DNA from 4 places in the Litorihabitans aurantiacus genome. Region 2 is predicted to be linked to each of the others. Evidence: riboswitches for the same ligand, from Rfam matches in the RefSeq annotation. Region 2 holds a riboswitch; each other region holds the start of a gene.
What was found. A riboswitch is a leader RNA that binds a small molecule or an ion and turns the genes downstream of it on or off. The one in region 2 is predicted to bind S-adenosylmethionine.

Region 1 (4,205 bases), 2.8 Mb from region 2:
GCGCCGGAGCGGGCCCGTGAACGTCCGCTCCGCGCGGCCGAGGTCGAGCGGCTCACCGGTCGGGTCGAGGACGGTGCGCTGCAGCACCGCGTCGCACGAGAGCACCTCGAGTGCGGCGAACGGCAGCAACGTGCCATCCATGAGCTGGGCCAGCGGGGGAGGAGCATCGAGTCCGCTGCGCTCGATCGCCGCGCCCGTCATCCGGCCGTGGGCTCCTGCTCCAGCCACGGGCGTTCGCGCCGTCGCATCTTCGTCGATGGGCGGCGCCGCGCCGGGCGCGTCACCCCGAACCCCCAACGGCGTACCTCCGCTCGTACCGGTCGTCCCTTCGCGGCGGCGCCGGGACAGGACCGCCCACGTCTCCTCCCGCAGCAGGACGCTCAGGTGCGGCCGCAGCTGCGCACCGGCGCGGTCGACCCCGACTCCGAGCGCGCGATCGCACAACGACACCAGCGCGTCGGCGGTGCGCTGCTGACCGGAGCGCTCGTCGTCGGCCGCCGGCACGGGTGTGACGGCCTCCAGCGCCGTGCGGACGGTCTCGCCCGCCACGACGTCGAGGAACCCGGACAGCTCGACACCGTCCGCCCGCGCCACCAGGCGCAGGTACCGACGGTGGCGTGCACCCGCGAAGGACCGGTCGGCGGCGTCCGCCTCGAGCTCGGCCGCGCGACGCTGCAGCACACGCCTGAGCGCGGGGACGTCGAGCTCGCGAGCGGCCTCGACGATCTCCTCCGCGTGCGCACCCAGCTCGCGCCGAGCGCGGTCGCCGGTGCGGGACAGGACGGACGAGACCGCCTGGGCGTGGTCGATGGTCAGACCGCCGTCGGCGACGGCTCGGGACAGTGCGGGCATGAGGTCGAGGGTGCGCCCGAGCTCGTCCTCCGCGAGCGCCTGGCCTCGGCCACGGCGCGTGGCGAGCCCTCGACGCAGGGCGAAGTCGCGCTCGACCGCAGGGTCTCGCGCGATCTCGGCAGCCTTGACGGCGCCGGCGAGACGCGTCTGCACGAGCCCGAGGAGCGAGACCGCGCGGTCCACGGCGTCGAGCGCGTGCCGCAGCTCCGCAGGGGTGTGTGTCTCGTCCGCGACGGCGGAGGTGAGGGCGCCGAGATGCGTGAGAAGGGCGTCGGCGTGGTGCGCCAGCGACGAGGGTCGATCGGCGGCCGTCCGCACCCCGGCGCGCCCACCGCCGTTGCCATCCGCGACGCCCGCGACACGGCCACCACCTACACGCGCCTCCGTGGCCCCGACGGTCGTCGGCGCGTCCGGAGCTGCATCGCCCCGTGCCTCCGCCCGAACCTCGAGAACCCCGACCATCGTCCACCCCCTCGGCGCCTCAGCCCGGTGCCGACCCCCTGTCGAACACCTGTTGCCAAGATACCTCCGAGCACTGACATCGAGTGGGTCTCCGCGGACTCTGGGGATAACTCCCGCCACCGATGCACCCTCGAGGTTGACACGGCAACCAAACCCCCCGTAGCGTCATCATCACGGTCTTGAGTACCAGCGTTCAGCCCCGGCTTGCTGGTCGGCAACCCTCCACCTGCGGTGGGGTGCCCCGGGTGACGACCAGGCCCTGACTACCTGTCAGGGCAAGCGCTCGTCCGCATCTCGCGGAAGCTACGAGGAAGAAGTCCGATGGTCACGGCTCAGCAGATGATTCCCCTGCGACGCTCCACCACCACCCTCATGTGTGGTGCGCTCACCGCGCACCCGTGTATGCGCTGACGGCGGCCGGAAGATCCCGCGGACCACGCGTCCGCCGGAGCTCCACCGCTGGCCAGGCCAGCATCCTGCCGTCGTGCCCCGGCTCCGCCCCACGGAGCGATCCCGTCCCGCGTCACCGCGCCCGCCCGCAGCACCCCGCCTCGCCCCTCGCGAGCCCGGTGCACAGAGCCCGCGGCGCGACCACGGCCCCGGACGGTCCACACGTCACACATGACCCCGCCCCGCGGGGAGAGGACCTCGAACCATGTCGCAGCACAGCTCGAACCAGCACACCTCCCAGCCCAGCCAGCCCGACCCGAACCAGCCCTCGCGCCGTCACCTCCACCTCGGCCTCGACCTCACGTCGCTGGGCGCCAAGGCCTCGACGTTCGCCCGCCCCGGCGCCGCCACCGGTGACCGCGTCGACGTCGCCGCCGTCGCCGAGTACGTGGACCTGGTTCGCGCCGCCGGCGTCGACCTCCTGACCTTCGGCGAGTCCTTCCGCCTCGACGACGCCCCGCGCCCCGACGCCTGGCTCGACCCGGCCGTCATCGCCTCGCGCCTCGCCGCCGCCGGTGCGCTCGCCGACGGCCCGGTCGTCGTCCCGGCGCTCCCCGCCGGCTTCCTCGACCCGGTGCGCCTGGCCCGCGCCGTCGCCGGCATCCACGCCCGCAGCGGCGGCCGTGCCGGCTGGCAGCTCCCGATCAGCGTCACGGCGGGCGGCGTGCACGCCGAGGTCCGCCGCGTCTGGAACGGCACGCCCGGTGCGGCCACCGGCGGCCGCGCACCCCTGATCGTGACCGCGCCGACCGAGGCGACCACGGCCGTCGTCGCCGGCCGCCACTCCGACGTCGTGCGCCTCACGGTCTCCAGCCCGGTCGAGGCCGCGCGCCGCCGGCACGCGATCCGCACGGCCGCGCTCGAGGCGGGCCGCAACCCCGACGACGTGCGCGTGGTGGTCGACGCCGTCACCGTCATCGCGCAGGACGCCCCGAGCGCGCTCTTCCGTGCCGACCTCATCCGCGACCTCGCCGGCGCGTCGGACCGCGACCAGCTCACCGTCGCGGGCACCGCGCGCGGCGTCGCCGACGTCTTCGAGGACTGGTTCACCCAGGGTGCCGTCGACGGGTTCGTGATCCAGCCCGGATCGCTCCCCGCCGACGTCCACGCCCTCGCGGCCGAGCTCGCGCCGGAGCTGCGCGAGCGCGGCCTCCTCGGCGTCGCGGGGTCGACGACGGCGGAGCCCGCCCCCGCCGCGACCTCGCGTCCGGCGTCGCCCGCGTCCCGCTGACGATCCGCGGGAGGTGGACCGCACGCCCGGTCCACCTCCCGCCGCCAGACCACCCGACGACCACCTGCTGACCACCGATCGCCCGCACCCGCGCGCGCCCTACCCTGGGGGCATGTCCGTGATCGAGACCGACGCCCCCCGCGCCGCGGAGGGCCCCACCGAGGGCGCGACGTCGGTGACCGACGCCGTCCATGCCGTCGCCCGCTCCGCCAAGGTCGCCTCCCGCGCTCTGGTTCGCGCCACGCGCGCGACCAAGGACGCCGCACTGCACGCCATGGCCGACGCACTGGTGGACCGCGCCGACGAGGTCGTAGCGGCCAACGCCGTCGACGTCGCGCGCGAGCGGGAGCGTGGCATGAGCCCCGGTCTCCTGGACCGCCTCACCCTGACCCCGGAGCGGATCGCCGCGATCGCCGGGGCGCTGCGCGACGTCGCGGCGCTGCCCGACCCGGTCGGCGAGGTCGTGCGCGGGAGCACCCTGCCGAACGGGCTGCGGGTGCGCCAGACGCGCGTGCCGCTCGGCGTCGTCGGCGTGATCTACGAGGCGCGCCCGAACGTGACGGTCGACGTCGTGGGCCTCGCCCTGAAGTCCGGCAACGCCGTCGTGCTGCGCGGCGGCTCGGCCGCCGCCTCCTCGAACACCGCGATCGTCGCCGTCCTGCAGGACGCGCTGGAGTCGCAGGGGCTGCCGCGCGACGCCGTCGCGAGCATCGACGAGCACGGGCGGCCCGGGGAGTGGCGCTCATGCGCGCCCGTGGGCTGGTGGACGTCGTCGTGCCCCGGGGTGGGGCGGACCTCATCGCGACGGTCGTGCGCGAGTCGACCGTGCCCGTGATCGAGACGGGCGTCGGCAACTGCCACCTCTACGTGGACGAGGGCGCCGACGTCGCGCAGGCCGTCGCGATCCTGCTGAACGGCAAGACGCAGCGCGTCGGGGTCTGCAACGCGCTCGAGACGCTGCTGGTCCACCGCAGCGCCGCCGAGCAGTTCCTGCCGGCCGCGCTCGCGGCGCTGACCGAGGCCGGGGTGCGCCTGCACGCCGACGACGACGCGGCCGCCCTCGCGCCCGAGGGGGCCGACGTCGTCGCCGCGACCGACGAGGACTGGGCCACGGAGTACCTCAGCCTCGACATCGCCGTGCGCGTGGTCGACGACCTCGACACCGCGCTCGACCACATCCGCACGTACTCCTCGGGCCACACCGAGGTCA
Region 2 (4,205 bases):
TCGTCGCGGGGTGCGTGACGAGCGACTTGGCGTCCCCGAGGTTGTTCGAGATGTCGATCATCCGCAGCGCGTCCAGGAACGCGAACGAGCGGTGCTTCCCGCCGTCGGGATCCTGCGGCCCGTCGAGCGTGAACGCGACGACCGTGCCGCCCGCGCTCTGCTGCGCCTTCGCGAGCTCGTGCTGGGGGTGCGAAGGCAGGTAGGGGTAGCGGACCTCGGTCACGGCCGACTGCGTCTCGAGCCACTGCGCGACCCGCAGCGCGCTCTCGCACTGCCGGGCGATGCGCAGGTCCATCGTCTCGAGGCCCTTGAGCAGCGTCCACGCGTTGAACGGGCTCATCGTGGGGCCGGTGTTGCGGATGAAGGTCTGCAGCGGCCCGGTGACGTAGTCGCGCGGACCGAGCACGGCCCCACCCATCACGCGCCCCTGGCCGTCGATGTGCTTCGTGGCGGAGTAGACGACGACGTCGGCGCCGAGCGCGAGCGGCCGCTGGAGCGCCGGCGTCGCGAAGACGTTGTCGACGATCACGACGGCGCCCGCCGCGTGGGCGAGGCGGCTCACCTCGGGCACGTCCACGATGTCCTGCATCGGGTTCGACGGCGTCTCGAAGAACACGACGTCGGTCGGCCTCGCCAGCGCCTCAGCCCACTGCGCGGTGTCGTGCGCGTCGACGTAGACGGTCTCGACGCCCCACCCGGTGAACAGCTCGTCCAGCACGAGGAGCGTGGATCCGAACATCGCGCGCCCGGCCACGATGCGCGAGCCCTGGCGCACGAGGCACGCCATCGATGCGAAGACCGCGGCCATCCCGGTCGCGGTCGCGAAGCACGCCTCCGCCCCCTCGATGAGCCGGAGCCGCTCCTCGAACGCCGAGGTGGTCGGGTTCGAGTAGCGCGTGTACGTGAAGCGGTCGAGCTCGCCGAGGAAGGCGGCCTCGGCGTCGGCCGCACGCGGGTAGGCGTAGCCCTGCGTGAGGAACAGCGGCTCCGAGATCTCCATGAAGCCGGTGCGCTCCTGGCCGCCGCGGACGGCGAGCGTCGCCGGACGGAGTCCCTCGGGCAGGTGCGAGCGCGGCTGCGGGTCGGTCATCGCTCGCCCTCCCACGCGCGCAGCGGCAGGCCCTGACCCGCCCAGCCGGGGCCGGCGTGACCCTCGACGCCCTCGAGCACGTTGTACGCCGGGCCGAACCCGGCCGACGTCGCGAGCTGGGCCGCGGCGATCGAACGACCGCCCGACTTGCACACGAACAGGACGGTCCGGTTGTCGCCGGGGGTGAGACCGGCGCGCGTCAGCGCCTCGAGGAAGTCCGGGTTCGGCCCCTGGAACGTCTGCAGCGGGTCGAGGACGGCGTCACGGTGGAGCGACGTCAGGTCCGGCACCCCGGTGTGCTGCCACTCCTGGGGGGTGCGGACGTCGACGAGGACGGCCTCGCCGTCCTGCTCCAGCGCCTCCCACGCCTCGGCGGGCGTGAGATCGCCCGCGTAGCCGTGGGTGCCGCCGTCGTGACGACAGTCGGACGATGCGGAATCGGTCATGCTCACTCCTCCATCGGGCCTGGCGGTAGCACCCGCACCCGTGACGGGGGTTGCTGCAGCGTCGTCGAGCCAGGTCTCTCAGCTGCTCTGGATGGTCCCGCCGATGGTAGCGAAGGTGTCACGAGGGTCCGACATCGGTCCGCATCCCGTCCCGCTCCGGCGCACGACGGCGCCTCCCGGGCGGGCGGCCCGCCCGGGAGACGTCGTGGCGTGCGTCAGCAGGTGCGACGCGTCGGTGGTCGACGCAGCCTCACACCGCCGAGGTCGACCGACGCGAGTACCGCAGCGCAGCCGCCCCCAGGAGGAGCAGGAGCCCTGCGATCCCGGCCGCGAACGGAGTGACGCCCGTGGTCGGGAGGGAGGACTGCTGGCTCGCGACCTGCATGGTCGTGCCGGCACCGGTGGTGCCGGTCGCGGTGATCACGCGGCCGTCGTCACTGATGAAGCCGCCGGGGGTGGTCCCCGGGGTCGTGACGTCGATCGGCGTCACCGGGGTCACCGGCGTCACCGGGGTGACGGGCGTGGTCGGGTCCGTCGGGTCCGTCGGGTCGGTCGGGTCGGTCGGGTCGACCGGGTCCGTCGAGTCGACCGGGTCCGTCGGGTCGACCGGGTCCGTCGGGTCAACCGGGTCCACCGGGTCCGTCGGGTCGACCGGGTCCGTCGGGTCGACCGGGTCCGTCGGATCCGTCGGGTCAACCGGGTCGACCGGGTCGGTCGGGTCCACCGGGTCGGTCGGGTCCACCGGGTCCACCGGGTCCACCGGGTCGACGGCGGCCGTCGTGCACTCGGCCGTGGCGTCACCCAGGAGACCGACCGCGATGCAGCCGACGTCGACAGGGACGGTCACCGGCAGCTCGATCCCGATGTCGCCGATGAGACCGCCACCGCCCGTACCGCCGCCGGGAGCCTCGGCGCCCGGGGTGGTGTCGACCGGCTGCGCGGGCGTCGTGGTGCAGTCAACCGCGGCGTCGCCGAGGACTCCGGCGGCGATGCAGCTCACGTCGACGGGCACCGTGACCGGTGCCAGCACCGAGATGTCACCGATGAGGCCGTCGTCCGAGCCCGAGCCCGACGACGACGGCGCAGCCGCCACCGGATCGGCCGGAGCAGCGGGCGACTCGTTGGACACCACCGCGGCGTCACCCAGGACACCTGCGGCGATGTCGGACACGTCCACGGGCGCCGTCACCGGCGCCACCACCGAGATGTCACCGACGAGGCCGTCGTCCGAGCCCGAGCCCGACGACGACGGCGCAGCCGCCACCGGAGCCGCGGGAGCAGCAGCCGAGGTCTCGTTCGAGACCACCGCAGCGTCACCCAGGACACCTGCGGCGATGTCGGACACGTCCACGGGCGCCGTCACCGGCGCCACCACCGAGATGTCACCGACGAGGCCGTCGTCCGAGCCCGAGCCCGACGACGACGGCGCAGCCGCCACCGGAGCGGCCGGAGCAGCGGGCGACTCGTTGGACACCACCGCGGCGTCACCCAGGACACCAGCAGCGACGTCGGACACCTCCACGGGCACCGTCACCGGCGCCACCACCGAGACATCACCGATCAGACCGTCGTCCGAGTCCGAGTCCGAGCCCGAGCCCGAGCCCAACGGCGCCACTGCCACCGGAGCGGCCGAGGCAGCCGCGGGCGTCTCGTTCGAGACCACCGCAGCGTCACCCAGGACACCTGCTGCGACGTCGGACACCTCCACCGGCACCGTCACCGGCGCCACCACCGAGACGTCACCGACCAGACCGTCGTCCGAGTGCGACGAGTCCTCCGCCACAGCGACAGGAGCCGCCTCGACCGGGGCAGCCGGAGCAGCAGCCGGAGTCTCGTGCGAGACCACCGCGGCATCACCCAGGACACCCGCGGCCACGTCGGACACCTCCACCGGCACCGTCACCGGCGCCACCACCGAGACGTCACCGACCAGACCGTCGTCCGAGTGCGACGACTCCTCCGCCACAGCGGCCGGAGCCGCCTCGGCGGGAGCTGCCGGCGCCGGAGCCGCGGGCTCCTCGTGCGAGACGACCGTCGCGTCCCCGACCGCGATCGACTCGACGTCGACGGGGACGGTCACGGGCGCCTCGACCGAGACGTCCCCGGCGAGCCCGTCGCCCTCGACCGCCGCCTGCGGCGCCTCCACCGGACGCTCGACCTCACCACCGCCGCCGACCGGCGCCTGGGGCGGGGCCTCGGCCGGGGCCGCCGGCGGCGACACCACGGCGGCGTCACCGAGGAGGCCGACGGCGACGTCGCTGACCTCCACCGGAACGGTCACCGGGACGTCGATCCCGACGTCTCCCAGCAACCCGTCGGAGGCGTGAGCCGCCCCCGCAGCTGCGGCCACCAGGCCGCCTGACACGAGCACCGTCTGCAGTGCTCGACGCATGACTACGTGCATCGATCCTTCTCCTTGACTGAGGGTGGGTGCGCCACGTGGCGCGATGTCGTCTGCCGGACGTGGTCCGGTCGCGACGACCCTCAGGCGGGAGAGACGGGGATGCGCAGGGCGGGGGCGGGCGGCAGCGCGTCCTGGTGACGCCGGGCCACGCCCACGAGAAGAAGGGCGGAGAGGGCGACGCCGCCGGCCGGGGCCGCCTCGCGCAGCAGGGTCGGTCCCGCGGAGCCGACGGCGGTGGCCGCACCACCGATCACGGCGACCGTGG
Region 3 (4,205 bases), 230 kb from region 2:
CTCGCCGGCGTCATCGGCGTCGTGGCGCGCCGCAGCCCGCGCATCGCGGCCGTGATCCTCGGACTCCTCGTGGCGGTCTGCGGGGTCGCGGTGATCACCCGGCCCGCCGCCGTCGGCGTGTGGGACCTCATCCCGTCACTGGTCGGCGGCGTGGTGGGCGTCTACGTGCTCGGCCTCCTCTTCCGCCGCACCGCGCTGGACCGCGAGACGCGCGAGCGGCTGATCGCCGAGCGCGACGGCGAGGGCGCGACGGGCGGCAAGGACACGAAGGGCTCGAAGGACGCCGAGGACGCGACGGACACCGAGGCCGAGACGGACGCCAAGGCCGCCGAGGGCGCCGGGACGACCGACCCGCGCGAGTACCCCACGCGTCGTTCCACGAAGCCCGCCTACGCCAGCTCCCTGGGCCGCCGTCGCTTCCTCGGTCTCGTCGGGATCACCGCCGCCGCGGCGGCGGCCGCGACCGCCGTCGGGCGACTCCTGCCCAGCTCGGCCGACGTGAACGCGAGCCGCGAGGCGCTCCGGCTCCCCGAGGCGACGCCGCAGCAGTTCCCCTCGGGCCTCTCGCTCGACACGATCGACGAGGCGGTCGAGGGGCAGGAGCCGTTCCTCACGCCGAACGAGGACTTCTACCGCATCGACACGGCGCTGACGCTGCCCAACATCACTGCCGAGGACTGGTCGCTGCGCATCTACGGCCTCGTGGACACCGAGCGCACGCTGACGTATCAGGAGCTCCTGGAGCTGGAGCAGGTCGAGCGCACGATCACCATGACCTGCGTCTCCAACGAGGTCGGGGGCTCGCTCGTCGGGACGGCCACGTGGACCGGTACCCCCTCGAGCCGCTCCTGAAGGACCTCGGCCCGGCGTCGGACGCCGACTGCGTGCTGTGCACCAGCATCGACGGGTTCACGCTGACCGCCCCCTCGAGGCGCTGACCGACGGGCGCGACGCGCTGCTCGCCGTCGGGATGAACGGTGAGGTGCTGCCGCAGCGCAACGGGTTCCCGGTGCGCATGGTCGTGCCGGGTCTGTACGGCTTCGTCTCCGCGACGAAGTGGGTCGTGGAGATGAAGGTCTCGAGGTTCGCCGACGAGGTCGCGTACTGGACCGAGCGCGGCTGGGCCGAGCAGGCACCGATCAAGACCGCCTCCCGCATCGACGTGCCGCGCGGCTTCAGCCAGGTCAGCGCCGGCGACGAGGTCGTGATCGGTGGTGTCGCGTGGGCACAGACTCGGGGGATCGCCTCGGTGGAGATCCAGGTCGACCAGGGGGAGTGGCAGGAGGTCGAGCTCTCGCCGGCGCTCTCGAACGACACGTGGCGCCAGTGGCGCACGACGTGGACCGCCGAGCAGGGCGTGCACACGATCCGCTGCCGCGCCTACGACGGCGACGGCGAGCTCCAGATCGAGGAGATGGTCGCCCCCATCCCGAACGGGTCCTCCGGCTACGACTCGCGCAGCATCACGGTCACCTGACGTACCGGGGGCGACCCTGTCGCACCCCACCTGACCAGCATCGATGGGTCGGATCGAGAATTTTCTCGATCCGACCCATCCGCTTTCCCGGGGGCGCCGAACCATCCGTGAGAGACCGGCCGACAGGCCGCACCCCGATCGAAGGAGACACTCAGATGTTCACCACCAAGAAGACCTTCACGTCGCTGGCCGCCGCTGCCGCTCTCGCGCTCACGCTGTCGGCGTGCGGTGGCGGCGGCGACGAGGCCGAGACCCCGATGTCGCCGAGCGAGACCTCGTCGTCCTCGGAGTCGATGAGCCCGTCCGAGACCGAGACGTCGGCCAGCCCGTCCGAGGACATGACCGAGTCCGAGTCGATGGACCCGAGCATGGACCCGGCCGCCAACCTCGTCGGCCCCGGCTGCGCCGCCTACGCGGAGGCCGTGCCGGACGGCGCCGGCTCCGTCTCCGGCATGGCGCAGGACCCGGTCGCCACGGCCGCGTCGAACAACCCGCTGCTGACCACCCTGGTCTCCGCGGTCTCCGGCCAGCTCAACCCCGAGGTCGACCTCGTCAGCACGCTGAACAGCGACGAGTTCACCGTCTTCGCGCCGGTCGACGACGCGTTCGCGAAGATCGACCCCGCGACCCTCGAGTCGCTCGGTGGCGACGCCACCGCGCTCTCCACGGTCCTGACCTACCACGTGGTCCCCGGCCAGCTCGACCCCGAGCAGGTCGTCGGCACCCACACGACCGTCGAGGGCGAGGACCTCACGATCGAGGGTTCGGGCGACGACCTGATGGTCGGCGGCCAGGCCTCCGTCATCTGCGGTGGCGTCCAGACCGCCAACGCCACGGTCTACCTCATCGACACGGTGCTCATGCCGCCGTCGATGATGTCCTGAGCCTCACCCCGCTGACCCACAGCGCCCCGTCCCCGATCAGGGGGGCGGGGCGCTGTGCTGTCCTCGGAGTGGCCCGGGCTCGAGCCGACCACGATGCGGACGCCCCGCCCGTCCCGTGGACTCGGGCCCCGCCGTCGGGCTAGGGTCGCAGCACCATCCAGAGCGGCCGAGAGACCTGGCTCGTCGACGCCGCAGCAACCCCCAACGGAAGCCTCCCGCGGGAAGGGTGCTCACGCCAGGACCGATGGAGACACCGATGCGGGCACACCCCTCTCGGCGTCCGGTACCCGGGAGGCGCGTGGCATGACCACCTCCGACCTGTACCGGCCGCCCCGACCGACGATCAGCTACGAGCTCTACCCCCGCGCACGCCGAAGGGCGAGGCGCAGGTGTGGGACACCGTGACCACCCTCAGCGACCACGTCGCCGACTACTTCTCCGTGACCTACGGCGCCTCGGGCTCGACGGCGGAGAGGTCGCAGGCGCTGGTGGCGCGCATCATCGCCGAGACGCGCGTCCCGGTCATCGCCCACCTGACGTGCGTGGGCCGCACGGACCCGCAGCTGCGCGAGGTCGTGGGCGAGTTCCTCGACGCCGGCGTCCGCAACTTCCTCGCGCTGCGCGGCGACCCGCCCGCGGGGGAGACCGACTGGGCGCCCGGGCCAGACGAGGTCGCGCGCGCCTGCGACCTCGTCACCCTCATCCGCGAGGTCGAGGCCGAGCGGTTCGGCACCCGCGGGCTCGACCCGCTCTCGCGCCTGGCGGACCACCGCAGCCGCCGCGCGGCGGTGAGCATCGCCGTCGCCGCCTACCCGGGGATGCCCGAACCGGGCGCGGGTTTCCGCGTGCGCGACGACGAGCTCGCCGCCCTGCGAGCCAAGCAGGACGCGGGCGCCGATTTCGCCATCACGCAGCTGTTCTTCGACGCTGCGGCGTACCGCGAGCTGCTGCGCGCCGCCGTCGCGGCCGGCATCACGATCCCGCTGGTGCCCGGCATCCTGCCGCTGACCGACCCCTCACGGATACGCCGCCTGTGCGACCTCAACGCGATCCCGCACCCGCGCGAGCTGCTCGCGCGGCTCGAGGACGCGCCGGAGCCGGACCGGGCGCGCGTGGGCCTCGAGGCGACGTCGTCGCTCATCCGCGAGGTGCTGCACGCCGGCGCCCCCGGCCTGCACCTCTACACGTTCAACAGGTCCGACGGCGTGACCGCCCTCCTCGAGGACGTCCTGCGCCAGACCGTCTGACGCCCCCACCAGCCAGCACGACCAGCACCACCGGAACCAAGCGCCGCAGCCGGAGCCCCGCGCGGCGTGACCACCCGGCACCACCAGAGCCACCCGATCACCCCGCACGACGTCGCATGCCGGAGCCCCGCGCGACGCCGCTGCTCACCGCACCCACCGACGCTCGAAGGAGCACACGTGACCAGTTCCGCCACGCACGCCCCCGCCCACCCGACCGCCTCGATCCTCGGCTACCCCCGCATCGGCCCGCGCCGCGAGCTCAAGAAGGCGGTCGAGAGCCACTGGGCCGGCCGCACCACGCTCGGGGAGCTCGAGACGAGCGCGGCCGCGCTGCGCCGTCGCACGCTGGAGCGCCTGCGCGAGCTCGGTCTCGGCGCGGAGGACTCGGCGATCCCGCTGGACTTCTCCTACTACGACCAGGTGCACGACGCGACGCTCGCGCTCGGGATCGTGCCCGAGCGGTTCGCGGACGTGCGCGCCGCCGACGGTTCGATCGACCTCACCGGCTCCTTCACGCTCGCGCGCGGCGAGGGCGAGCGGGTGCCGCTCGAGATGACCAAGTGGCTGGACTCCAACTACCACTACCTCGTGCCCGAG
Region 4 (4,205 bases), 390 kb from region 2:
CCTGGGCGGGTATGTTCGCGGACCCCACGCTCGTTCAGCACCTCGCTGCGCTGCGCAGGAGTGCTGGCGTGGATGGCAGCGTCTCACTGCTGCGGGTCCTCGACGTCGTCGTATGGATGGAGGGGAAGCACGGTTCCAGCGTCCCGGAGTCGGCGAGGACAGCCCACGCGGAGCTTTAGGGGGTTGCCGAGGCCCGTGACAGGGGCCCATAACTTCTCAAAGTTATGAGTCGGGGGCATGACTGGCGTAGGCGGTCGAGCCGCCGCTGATGCGCAGTTTTCCGCGCGTGGCAGCGGTTCGGTGGTCCATCGCGACCGTCACGCTGGACATGCTCTGCCGCCCATAAAGAGCTCATAACCGGACCACTCCAATGGATCGGTCCACGCTGAGACGTCGTCGGCGGCGCACTGTCAGGCCGCGACCTTCGAGCGTGACAGCCGGCCGCCCGACGCCGGCCCCGCCCGCTCAGTCCCGCCCGCCAGCCCCCTCCGCGAACTCGAACGCGACCGCAGCATCCGGGTCGATCCCGCTCACGATCCCGCGGTAGAACGCCATCGCCTGCTCGCGCAGCAGCTCGTCGTTGCTGTCGAGGTACTCCTGCTCGACCCCGCCGTCGAGGATGGTGCCGACCATCTCGACCTCGTCGATCTCGGGGGTGACGAAGCTGAGCACCCCGTTGTTCTCGACGACGAGCTCGAAGCTCTCGTCGTCGTGCCCGATGAGGACGAACTCGGGGATGGTGATGAGGTACTCGCCCTCGCCGGTCTCCTCGATCGCGACGTCCTCGCCCTCGATGCCCGCGAGCGCGCTGAACTCGTAGCGCATGAACGAGGAGCGCGCGCTGCCCGGGATCGTGATCCCGAGGACCTCACCGGTCGAGCTCTCCTCCAGCAGGCCCTGGATCCCGAGCGTCAGCAGCACGACCTGCTCCTCCGTCTCGACGGCGTCGAGCACGGAGACGTCGCGCGTCACCCGGTCGGTCGTCACCGTCGGCGCCGAGAGGTCGAAGCGGCCCGTGAGCGTGAGGACGAGCAGGATCGTCAGCACGGCCGCGGCGAGCCACCCCAGCCATCCGAGCCACGGTCGTGAGCCGGCCTGGGATCGAGTCGTCATGTCGTCTCCGTCGTCAGGTGCGTGCCGATCCCCCTCGAACGTAACGGCTCGGAGGCGCGGCGCCACGAACGGCTTTCGTGCCCCGCGCTCAGCCACCCATCTCCCACCGCACGATCCCCGCCAGCCTCGCCGCGTCCACCCCGAGCACCATCCCCTCCGGCAGCGACCGCTCGAACATCGCGACCACCGACCGCGCCGACGCCTCCGCGGACGCCGGGTGCGCGCTCGACCACGCGCGCCAGGTGACGACCGGCTCGGGCGACGGCGGGGCCCAGCCTCCGCCGTCGAGCACCGCCTGCGTCACCCGTCCCTGCGGCCCGAACCGCTCCGCCCACGGCACGACGGCGCGATCGCCGTCGACCATCCGCCCCATCGCGACCATCAGCTCCCGGGAGGCGTGGCGCTGGGCGAGCAGTCGCTGCGCACCCTGCACCGGCCGCGGAACCCACCTCGGCAGCGCGTCGACGGCGGCGCGGCACCGCAGGCACTCCCGCGTCCACCGGATCGCCACCCCGGGCCGCGGCCGCAGCTGCGCGTGGGCCACGCGCCAGCAGATGTCGCACACGCGCGCTGACACGAGCCGGCAGCCACCCGGGACCTCGCGGGGGTAGCCGACGGCGAGTCCGTGCACGCGGCAACCGCTGCTGCCGGTGTCCAGGCCGATCACACGCTCGCACGGCCGTGGCTCGGGGTCGCGGCGCCGCACGAGCCCGACGTCGATCCCCGGCCGACGCGGCACGCGCACGAAACCGGTACCCGGCACCCAGTCGAGCACGACGTCGCGGCTCACCATCGAGGTCAGCCACGCGCTGGTCTCCGGCGTCGCGTCTGTGGTGAACGGATCCTCGAAGAGCCGGCGGGCGTGATGGAGCAGCATCCACTCGGGCGACTCCATCATCGCCATCTCGAACGGCCACGGCAGCTCCTCCCAGTCGTGCCCGAACGGCGCGGCGAGGACGGAGGTGGGGACGAACGCCTCGAGGCAGGCGTTGTCGGGGTGGTCGGCGTGGTGCATGGGGGCGCGGACGAGGTCAGGCACGGTGGGGTCCTCACGGACGGGCGCCGGCGCGGGCGACGGCGGAGCACGACTTCCCATCGCGGGTGCGGCGGGCGGGTCTTGCTCCGGGAGCACCGTGCCGTGCGGCGCGGTTGCTGGCCAGCGAGCCGGAGGGCTTGGCGCTGGTCCTCGTGACCGGGCACCACTGTGCCACGGGGTGCCGACATCGGCGCGGTGTGCCGCGCTTCTTGCGAGCCCCGGTCTCAGGGGCCCTTGTTGGTGGTGAGGTTGGTGGGTCGGTCGGTGACGGGGACGTCGATGGCGCTCTCGAGGTCGTAGTCGAAGGTGCCGTTCTGGGTGGGGCCCTGCCAGGTGATGGTCCAGTTGCTGGTGGCGGTCAGGGTGTAGGTGCCAGGGGTGGTCCAGTGGTGGCCGCAGTCGGGCTCGTCCTGGAGGCTCATGGTGGCTGGTGGGGTGGCGATCTGGTCGCGGGTGCAGGTGAGGGTGGTGCCGTCGCCGGTGTCGTAGATGACGTCGTCCAGGGTGGCATCGAGGGTGATGGTGATGCCCTGCTCGTCGACCGCGGCGGACAGTGGCCCGATCGCGGCAGGCCCTCCCTCGGCCCAGAAGTAGGCGGGGGCGCCGATGAGGACGTTGGGGTCGGCCAGGTTGGGGCGCGGGGCCATCCCGAGGGTGATGGGGTCGAGGTCGAGCTGTGTCAGTGCCTGCCGGGCGACGGCCTCTTCGTCTACCGTGCGAGCGGCCTCAGCCCAGTACATCTCGGCCGTCGGGCACTCCGCGATCGTGTCACCCAGGGAAACGAGGCAGACGTACGGAGTGCACTGGACGATGATTCCGTCGGTTCTACCCGCCCAGGCGGGGTCGTCCGGTGCTGGCTGCGGCGATGCTGGCTTCGCATAGCAGCGCCCCGTCCAGGACCCCGCGTACGTCTCGCACGGAATTGTCCGACCCCCTGTTTCGCACACTCGCGGGACGGTAGGTGCGGGCTCGCCGTCCGGCGGTGGCGGGCCGCCCGGCTTTCCGTCGTCGTAGCAACCCGTCGAGACTTCACCCGTGACCGGGTCCTTCCGCTCCCAGCAGATCTCGGCGGCAGCCGCGTCAGGCGTCGGCGCCACGACCATTGCCCCGATGAAGAGGAGCACGACAGCAGCGAGGGCCTGAGCGCGACTTCTCAGCATGTCTGGTCGGGTTGGGGTTCGATCTCCTCGATGGTCCAGAACACGTCGGACTGCTTCTGCAGCCTGACCTGGGTGGGGAAGCGGGTGCTCGGGCGCTCGCTCTGCTCACCATTCGCCTCGAACGACGTCACGGCTGAGGAGTCCACGCAGACGACCGCATCCGCCATCGGAAAGTCTTCCGGGTTCGCGGGCAGGGTGACCTGGAAGGAGGAGAGGGCCACGTCGCCCTCGGTCCGTTCTCCCGTGGCGGCCATCTGCTCGTAGTAGGACGTGAGCGGCGCCTGCAGGTCCGGCCCCCAGAAGTGGGCGAGCTCCTCCTGCCACGTCGCGTAGCTCGCGGCACCGACACGGCCGAGGGCGGCGTAGTACTCGACGACGGTCAGCTTCGCCGCCTCGATGTTCTGCTCCTCGGGCGTGAGCGTCGGAGTCTCTGTCTCGCTCGCCGTCGGGCTCGGTGTCTCGGTCGCCGTCTCCGTGGGCTCCGCCGACGTCGAGCTCTCGGTCGGCTCCGGTTCCTCGTCCGGCGAGCAGGCGGTGACCCCACCCACGACGATCCCGAACGCAGCGAACCCCGCTGCCACGCGCGCGTAGCGCCCACCTCTGGTCATGGTTCCGCCCCCTGACGCCTCCAGATTGCTGCCGAGAGTAGGGCACCCCGACCCCGCCCGACCAGACCCGGTGCCCGATCTGTGGACAGCGACCACACCGCCGATGAGGTCCGCGGCCCCCCCGCGCGACGACCGCAACTGACCCTGCGCCGTCGTTCCCGCGCATCGACGAGGACGCAGGACCCGGATAGCCGAACGACTGTTGCGCCCGACACGGATACGAACTCGCATCCGTGCCGAGCGCAACAGTCGCGAAGGACCAGCCCCCGGAACAGCCCCCTACTGCTG

Region 1: linked by a shared signal. The riboswitch ahead of QQK22_RS04195 (hypothetical protein) and the one ahead of QQK22_RS17395 (rhodanese-like domain-containing protein) in region 2 are both predicted to bind S-adenosylmethionine.
Region 3: linked by a shared signal. The riboswitch ahead of QQK22_RS16330 (methylenetetrahydrofolate reductase) and the one ahead of QQK22_RS17395 (rhodanese-like domain-containing protein) in region 2 are both predicted to bind S-adenosylmethionine.
Region 4: linked by a shared signal. The riboswitch ahead of QQK22_RS15600 (hypothetical protein) and the one ahead of QQK22_RS17395 (rhodanese-like domain-containing protein) in region 2 are both predicted to bind S-adenosylmethionine.

The regions. Positions count from the first base shown of each region.
Region 1 is NZ_BSUM01000001.1:904,001-908,205, forward strand. It holds gene QQK22_RS04190 (DUF222 domain-containing protein) at 1-1,170, opposite strand, end outside; SAM riboswitch class IV at 1,490-1,602, shown strand; gene QQK22_RS04195 (hypothetical protein) at 1,970-2,995, shown strand; partial or broken gene QQK22_RS04200 (glutamate-5-semialdehyde dehydrogenase) at 3,108-4,205, shown strand, end outside.
Region 2 is NZ_BSUM01000001.1:3,656,111-3,660,315, reverse strand. It holds gene QQK22_RS17400 (O-succinylhomoserine sulfhydrylase) at 1-1,090, opposite strand, end outside; gene QQK22_RS17395 (rhodanese-like domain-containing protein) at 1,087-1,536, opposite strand; SAM riboswitch class I at 1,544-1,634, opposite strand; gene QQK22_RS17390 (hypothetical protein) at 1,787-3,928, opposite strand; gene QQK22_RS17385 (hypothetical protein) at 4,021-4,205, opposite strand, start outside.
Region 3 is NZ_BSUM01000001.1:3,425,537-3,429,741, forward strand. It holds gene QQK22_RS16315 (molybdopterin-dependent oxidoreductase) at 1-852, shown strand, start outside; gene QQK22_RS16320 (molybdopterin-dependent oxidoreductase) at 890-1,477, shown strand; gene QQK22_RS16325 (fasciclin domain-containing protein) at 1,633-2,361, shown strand; SAM riboswitch class I at 2,512-2,612, shown strand; partial or broken gene QQK22_RS16330 (methylenetetrahydrofolate reductase) at 2,730-3,608, shown strand; gene metE (5-methyltetrahydropteroyltriglutamate--homocysteine S-methyltransferase) at 3,786-4,205, shown strand, end outside.
Region 4 is NZ_BSUM01000001.1:3,269,920-3,274,124, forward strand. It holds gene QQK22_RS19435 (DUF6308 family protein) at 1-179, shown strand, start outside; gene QQK22_RS15595 (hypothetical protein) at 466-1,113, opposite strand; gene QQK22_RS15600 (hypothetical protein) at 1,202-2,152, opposite strand; SAM riboswitch class IV at 2,194-2,307, opposite strand; gene QQK22_RS15605 (hypothetical protein) at 2,374-2,796, opposite strand; gene QQK22_RS15610 (hypothetical protein) at 3,303-3,917, opposite strand; gene QQK22_RS15615 (ketose-bisphosphate aldolase) at 4,197-4,205, opposite strand, start outside.